Regions from separate parts of the Micrococcus sp. Mcc28 genome, predicted to be linked through region 3. Evidence: predicted binding sites of a transcription regulator. Region 3 holds the regulator's gene; each other region holds the start of a gene.
What was found. The regulator HrcA, encoded in region 3, represses chaperone genes, less so after heat shock. The targets are predictions, from matches to a motif close to TTNGCACTCGNNNNNNNCGAGTGCNAA.
Positions count from the first base shown of each region.

Region 1 (2,264 bases), on a different contig from region 3:
CCCATGGCCTACCAGCCCGACCGCTTCGACGAGGTCCCCGAGTACACGGACCAGCGCGGCGCGCACCGCGAGTCCTTCGCCGCCGCCGGCGCGACCGCCACGGGCGGGGGTCGCCGCCTGAGCCCGCTGCTCTGGGTGGCCGGCCTCGTCCTGCTCGCCGGCCTGTTCGTGGGCGTCGTCCTGCCGTGGCTCACCGGTGACCGCTCGGAGCCCGTCGCCGCCGAGAGCTCGACGACGGCCCCGGCGGCCGAGACGTCGACGTCGGCGTCGGCGTCGGCGTCGTCCGAGTCCTCCTCGGCGTCCTCCGCGTCGGCGTCGACTGCACCCGCGACCGAGTCCCCCACCCCGTCCGAGGACGCGGCGGAGGCGTCCCGTTCCGCGGCCGCGGCCGAGTCCTCGCGGGCGGCGCAGGAGGCGGCCGCCGCCGAGGCCGCCGAGTCCTCTCGAGCCGCCGCCGAGGCCGCCGAGGCCGCCGAGTCGTCCCGTGCCGCCGCCGCGGCACAGGCGGCGGAGGCCTCGCGTTCCGAGGCCGCCGCGCAGTCCGCAGAGGCGTCTCGGTCGGCGGCGGCCGCCCAGGCGGCGGAGTCCTCGCGCGCCGCCGCGTCCCGTTCGGCCGCCCAGGCGGCGGAGTCCTCGCGCGCCGCCGCGTCCCGTTCGGCTGCCGCGGCGGACGCCTCGCGCTCGCAGTCCGCGGCCGCGTCGAGCTCTCGTGCGGCCGCGCAGTCCGCGGCCGTGCGCGGCACCCACGTCACCGTGTACAACGCGACCCGTACCCAGGGCCTCGCCGCCTCCTACGCGCAGCGGCTCACGAGCGCCGGCTACACCTCGGTGGACGCGAAGAACTGGAGCGGCTACGGCATCCAGTCCTCCACCGTCCTGTACAACGGCTCGGCCAACAAGGCCGCCGCCGAGGCGGTCGGCAAGGAGCTCGGCTTCCCGGTCATGCAGACCCCGAACCTGCAGGTGAACGGCGTCGCGGTGGTCGTCACCGGCTGACCCGCCCGCCGTGCGGCCGTGCCGGACGCGCACCCTTCCCGGCCCCCCGGCGGGGCGCCTCCCGAGGCGTTCTGCCGGGGGCCGTCCGCCGTCCGCGGAAGAGCGGGCTCCCGCACCGCGGACCCTTTGCACTCTCCCGGTGCGAGTGCTCATAATGGGGTTAGCACTCCGAAGGCGCGACTGCCAGCCGTACCCCGGTCGGTCCGGCGCCGTGGAGGAGGACCTGTCCACCGATGAGGCCCCCAGGGGCCGTCCGTCGCGGGCATCGGCGCGGGTCAGCCACCAGAAGTAGGAAGCCGACGTACAGAAAGGACCTGCACATGGCCAAGACCATCGCATTCGACGAAGAGGCCCGCCGCGGCCTGGAGAAGGGCCTGAACACCCTGGCCGACGCCGTGAAGGTGACCCTCGGCCCCCGCGGCCGCAACGTGGTGCTGGAGAAGAAGTGGGGCGCCCCCACCATCACCAACGACGGCGTCTCCATCGCCAAGGAGATCGAGCTCGAGGACCCGTACGAGAAGATCGGCGCGGAGCTCGTCAAGGAGGTCGCCAAGAAGACCGACGACGTCGCCGGCGACGGCACCACCACCGCCACCGTGCTGGCCCAGGCGCTGGTCCGCGAGGGCCTGCGCAACGTGGCCGCGGGCGCCGACCCGCTGTCCCTGAAGCGCGGCATCGAGAAGGCCGTGGAGGCCGTCACCTCTGAGCTGCTCTCCGCCTCCCGCGAGATCGAGACCAAGGACCAGATCGCGGCCACCGCCTCGATCTCCGCCGCGGACAAGCAGATCGGCTCCCTCATCGCCGAGGCCCTGGACAAGGTCGGCAAGGAGGGCGTCATCACCGTCGAGGAGTCCAACACCTTCGGCCTCGAGCTCGAGCTCACCGAGGGCATGCGCTTCGACAAGGGCTACATCTCCGGTTACTTCGTGACCGACGCGGACCGCCAGGAGGCCGTCCTCGAGGATCCCTACATCCTCATCGTCAACTCGAAGATCTCCTCCGTGAAGGACATGGTGGCGATCCTCGAGAAGGTCATGCAGTCGGGCAAGCCGCTGCTGATCATCGCCGAGGACGTCGAGGGCGAGGCCCTGGCCACCCTCGTGGTCAACAAGATCCGCGGCACCTTCAAGTCCGTGGCCGTGAAGGCCCCGGGCTTCGGTGACCGCCGCAAGGCCATGCTCGCCGACATCGCCATCCTCACCGGCGGCCAGGTCATCTCCTCCGAGGTGGGCCTGTCCCTGGAGAACGCCACCCTCGACCTGCTGGGC
Region 1 covers NZ_JALJRH010000003.1:18,929-21,192, forward strand. The annotation lists gene NR073_RS01970 (LytR C-terminal domain-containing protein) at 4-996, shown strand; gene groL (chaperonin GroEL) at 1,317-2,264, shown strand, end outside.
Region 1: groL (chaperonin GroEL) is a predicted target of HrcA. The motif match lies at 1,157-1,183, and genes of this name have one in related genera.

Region 2 (2,264 bases), on a different contig from region 3:
GGTGCCGCGGTGCAACGTGATCTCGACGGCGGCGCGTCGCGTGGCCCCGCCCGGGGGAAGCGGGAGGCCGTGGAGGTGCGCCGCCGTCTCGTGGGAGAGAACGGCGTCGGGACGGGACCGCAGGAGGGCGGTCAGCAGGTCGAGGCCGACCCCGTGGTGCGGCGGCGGGAGCCCGGCAGACTCCCAGGTGCGCAGCGGCATGTCACGGCGACGGTGGATGCCGCGGGCGAGGCGGAGGACGTCGGACCGCCGCACCCGGCTGGGCGGCAGACCGCGTTCGAGCACGTCGCGGGTGGTGAAGACGGGGACGAGGGGGAGATCGGGGGCGAAGGACATGGGTCGACCTTGACGCGGTCGGCCTGACGACGGCCGGGCGGGCCGCGTGTCTGTGCACACCGGCGCGGGGTGGGCCGGCTGTGCAGGACTCGGCGGCGGCCGGTTGTCCCGCCGGGACGACGTCGTCATGGCTCGGTGGGCAGAACTGCGAGGAGTTCCGCCCACGCAACATCCGTGGGCAGAAGAGAGGGCGCTTCTGCCCACGGAGATCGAAAACCTGCGGATGCTGCCCACGCGATGGGCGGGGGTGTGGTTTCTGCCCACGGAGGGGGGAGGGGGGAGGGCGGGGAGTGGGGGAGGGACAGGTTGCGGGCCGCAGTCGTGACCACTCCGTATGCTCCCGGGCCCGGGCCCGGAACCCGCCCCGCCCGCCGCCCCACGGCATCCCACCGCACCGCGCCCCGCGCCCTCCGCCCACGGCGGACGGCGGGGACACGGCTGGCACTCATGTTGAAGGAGTGCCAGAACCCGGAGTAGAGTGGGCACTGGCACTCGGGGGTACCGGGTGCCAATGCCCGAGGTGGACCGTCCGGCACCGCGACGACGGAGGGTCTGACGCCCGTGGCGCACCCGCAGACCACAGCATCAGCGGTCCGGCGAGCCCGCCGGAGCCGCACGTCGACGAAGAAGGAGTGTGCAGCATGTCTGTCTCCATCAAGCCCCTTGAGGATCGCATCGTTGTCCGCCCCCTGGAGGCCGAGCAGACCACCGCGTCGGGCCTCGTGATCCCGGACACCGCCAAGGAGAAGCCGCAGGAGGGCCAGGTCGTGGCCGTGGGCCCGGGCCGGGTCGCCGAGAACGGCAACCGCGTGCCGGTCGACGTCGCCGAGGGTGACGTGGTGCTGTACTCCAAGTACGGCGGCACCGAGGTCAAGGTCGGCGGCGAGGAGTACCTGGTGCTCTCCGCCCGCGACGTGCTGGCCGTCGTCACCAAGTGACCCCGCCGCGACGGGCCCGGTGAGCGGCGCGCACCGCACCGGTGCGCGCGCCCCGGGCCCCTCGCGTCCCCGCACCCCCTGACTCCCTGAACGAAAGGAGCGTCCGTCATGGCCAAGCAGCTGGCTTTCAACGACGACGCACGCCGCGCCCTCCAGGCCGGCATCGACAAGCTCGCCGACACCGTCAAGGTCACCCTCGGCCCCAAGGGTCGCAACGTGGTGCTCGACAAGGCGTGGGGCGCCCCCACCATCACCAACGACGGCGTCACGATCGCCCGTGAGGTGGAGCTGGAGGACCCGTACGAGAACATGGGCGCCCAGCTCGCCAAGGAGGTCGCCACCAAGACCAACGACATCGCGGGCGACGGCACCACCACCGCCACCGTGCTGGCCCAGGCCCTCGTGAACGAGGGTATGCGCCAGGTCGCCGCCGGCGCCGCGCCGGGCGAGGTCAAGAAGGGCATCGAGGTGGCCGTGGCCGCCGTCGAGCGGCGCCTGCAGGAGAACGCCCGCCCGGTCGAGGGCCAGGAGGTGGCCCACGTGGCCGCCATCTCGGCCCAGAACGACGAGGTCGGCGAGCTGCTGGCCCGCGCGTTCGACACGGTCGGCACCGACGGCGTCATCACCATCGAGGAGTCCTCCACGACCTCCACCGAGCTGGACGTCACCGAGGGCATGCAGTTCGACAAGGGCTTCCTGTCCCCGTACATGGTCACCGACGCCGAGCGTCAGGAGGCCGTGCTCGAGGACGCCTACGTCCTGATCAACTCGGGCAAGATCTCCAACGTGCAGGAGCTGCTGCCCCTGCTGGAGAAGGTCCTGCAGGCCAACAAGCCGCTGTTCGTGATCGCCGAGGACGTCGAGGGCGAGGCCCTGTCCACCCTCGTGGTCAACAAGATCCGCGGCACCCTGAACGTCGTGGCCGTCAAGGCCCCGGGCTTCGGCGACCGCCGCAAGGCCATGATGCAGGACATCGCGATCCTCACCGGC
Region 2 covers NZ_JALJRH010000007.1:99,227-101,490, forward strand. The annotation lists gene NR073_RS05480 (hypothetical protein) at 1-336, opposite strand, end outside; gene groES (co-chaperone GroES) at 978-1,274, shown strand; gene groL (chaperonin GroEL) at 1,383-2,264, shown strand, end outside.
Region 2: groES (co-chaperone GroES) is a predicted target of HrcA. The motif match lies at 775-801, and genes of this name have one in related genera.

Region 3 (2,264 bases):
CCGGGGGCGAACGCACGGATCGCCCCGGCGAGGTCGTCCACGCCGTGCAGGGGCTCCACGACGATGCCCTCGAGGCGCAGGTCCTCGCCCCACACCTTCTCCACCAGCTCGGCGTCGTGCACGCCCTCCACCCAGATGCGAGAGGCGCGAGCGGTGCGGGCCCGCGCCCCCTCGACCCGTCGCGAGCCGGAGGCGGTGCGGGCCGGCGCCGCCGGGGCCGCGGCGGTCGGGGGGACCAGGGTCACGGGCTCGCCGTCGATCCAGAAGCCGCCGCCGAGGGGGAAGCCGCGGCGCACGCCGCGACGGTCCTCCAGGACCACCACGTGCACGCCGCCGGAGCGCTCGATGCCGATCACGGCCCCGGTGAACCCGGAGGCCACGTCCTCGACCACCGTGCCGGGGGTGGCGGGCACATCGGGGACGGTCCGGGCGGGGCGGCGCGTCAGGTCGTCGTGGCCCGCGGGGCCCCAGCTGCTCCAGTCCATGGGAGAGCACGGTAGCAACGGGGGCGGGCGATCACCGTGAGCGAAGCCGTGCGGGCCGGTCGGGTCGTCCCCCGGGTCGGACGGTAGCATTGGCACTTGACCCGCCGGAGTGCCAGCCAGGGGCACCTCCGGGGTCGCCCCGGATCCCGACGGACCAGAGGAGGACCGAGATGTCGGAGCAGCCCCGCCGCCTGCAGGTGCTCCAGGCGATCGTGGAGGACTACGTGGCGCTGCGCGAGCCCGTGGGCTCCAAGGCGCTCGTGGAACGGCACGCCCTGGGCGTGTCCTCCGCGACCGTGCGCAACGACATGGCTGCGCTCGAGGAGGAGGGCCTCATCGTGGCCCCGCACACCTCCGCCGGGCGCGTCCCCACGGACAAGGGCTACCGCGTGTTCGTCGACCGCCTCTCCGAGGTGAAGCCGCTGTCCCCGGCCGAGCGCCGGGCCGTGCGGACCCTGCTGGATCCGGAGACGGACACCGAGCACATGATGGAGTCCACGGTGCGCCTCCTGGCCCAGCTGACCCAGCAGGTCGCCGTCGCGCAGTTCCCCCACGAGGACGGCTCCACGATCCGCCACCTCGAACTGGTCTCCCTCGCGCCCACGCGCGTGCTCGTGGTCCTCATCCTGTCCACGGGGCGGGTGGACCAGCGGCACGCCGTGCTGGACCGTCCGGTCGAGGAGGCGGAGCTGTCCGTGCTCCGCGGCCTCCTGCTGGACGCCCTGCTGGGGCTCGGTCCGGTGCAGGCGGCTACCGTGGTGGACGACGTCGTCACCCGGGTCCGCCCGGAGCACCGGCAGTCCGCCGCCCTCGTGGCCGCGGCCGTCCACGACCTGCTCGAGGCCGGCCGGCAGGACCGCATCGTCCTGGCCGGCACCGCCAACCTGGCCCGCTCCCCGGGGGACTTCGGCGCGTCCATCGGGCCGATCCTGGAGGCGCTCGAGGAGCAGGTGGTGCTGCTGCGCCTGCTCACGGAGATGGAGCAGGACGCCCACGGGGTGTCCGTGCGGATCGGCTCCGAGAACGCCGGATCGCTCGCGGACACCTCGGTGGTCGCGGCCGCCTACGGCCCCGGCGCCGTGGCGAAGGTCGGTGTCATCGGCCCGACCCGGATGGACTATCCGGGCACCATGGCCGCCGTCCGGGCGATCGCCCGCTATCTCTCCCGCATCCTGACCACCTGACGCGCCTCCGCGCGTCCTGGCGGGCCCCGTCCCGCATCGCCCCACGTCCCGCTCTCCCCGAGAGGAATCCCCACCGTGACCGACCACTACGAGACGCTCGGCGTCAGCCGTGACGCCAGCACCGAGGAGATCCGCCGCGCCTACCGCAAGCTCGCGCGCACCCACCACCCGGACGTCAACCCCGACCCGGAGGCGGCCGAGCAGTTCAAGCGCATCTCCCACGCCTACGAGGTGCTCTCGGACGAGGGCCGGCGCCGGGCCTACGACACGACGGGCAACGAGAACGGCCAGGCCGGCTTCCCGGGCGGCTTCGGCGGGACGGGCGGCTTCGGGGGCTTCGCCGACATCTTCGAGACCTTCATGAACGCCGCCGGCCAGGGCGGCCGCGGCGGCCCCGCCAGCCGCGCCCGCCGCGGCCAGGACGCCCTGGTGACCGCGCGGATCGACCTGCGCGACGCCGTCTTCGGCGGCGAGCAGACGATCGAGCTGGACACGGCCGTGCGCTGCGATCGGTGCGAGGGCTCGTGCTGCGAGCCCGGCACCCAGCCGGAGACCTGCCAGACCTGCCACGGCCACGGCATGATCCAGCGCCCCG
Region 3 covers NZ_JALJRH010000020.1:17,891-20,154, reverse strand. The annotation lists gene NR073_RS09940 (DUF3097 family protein) at 1-485, opposite strand, end outside; gene hrcA (heat-inducible transcriptional repressor HrcA) at 656-1,669, shown strand; gene dnaJ (molecular chaperone DnaJ) at 1,745-2,264, shown strand, end outside.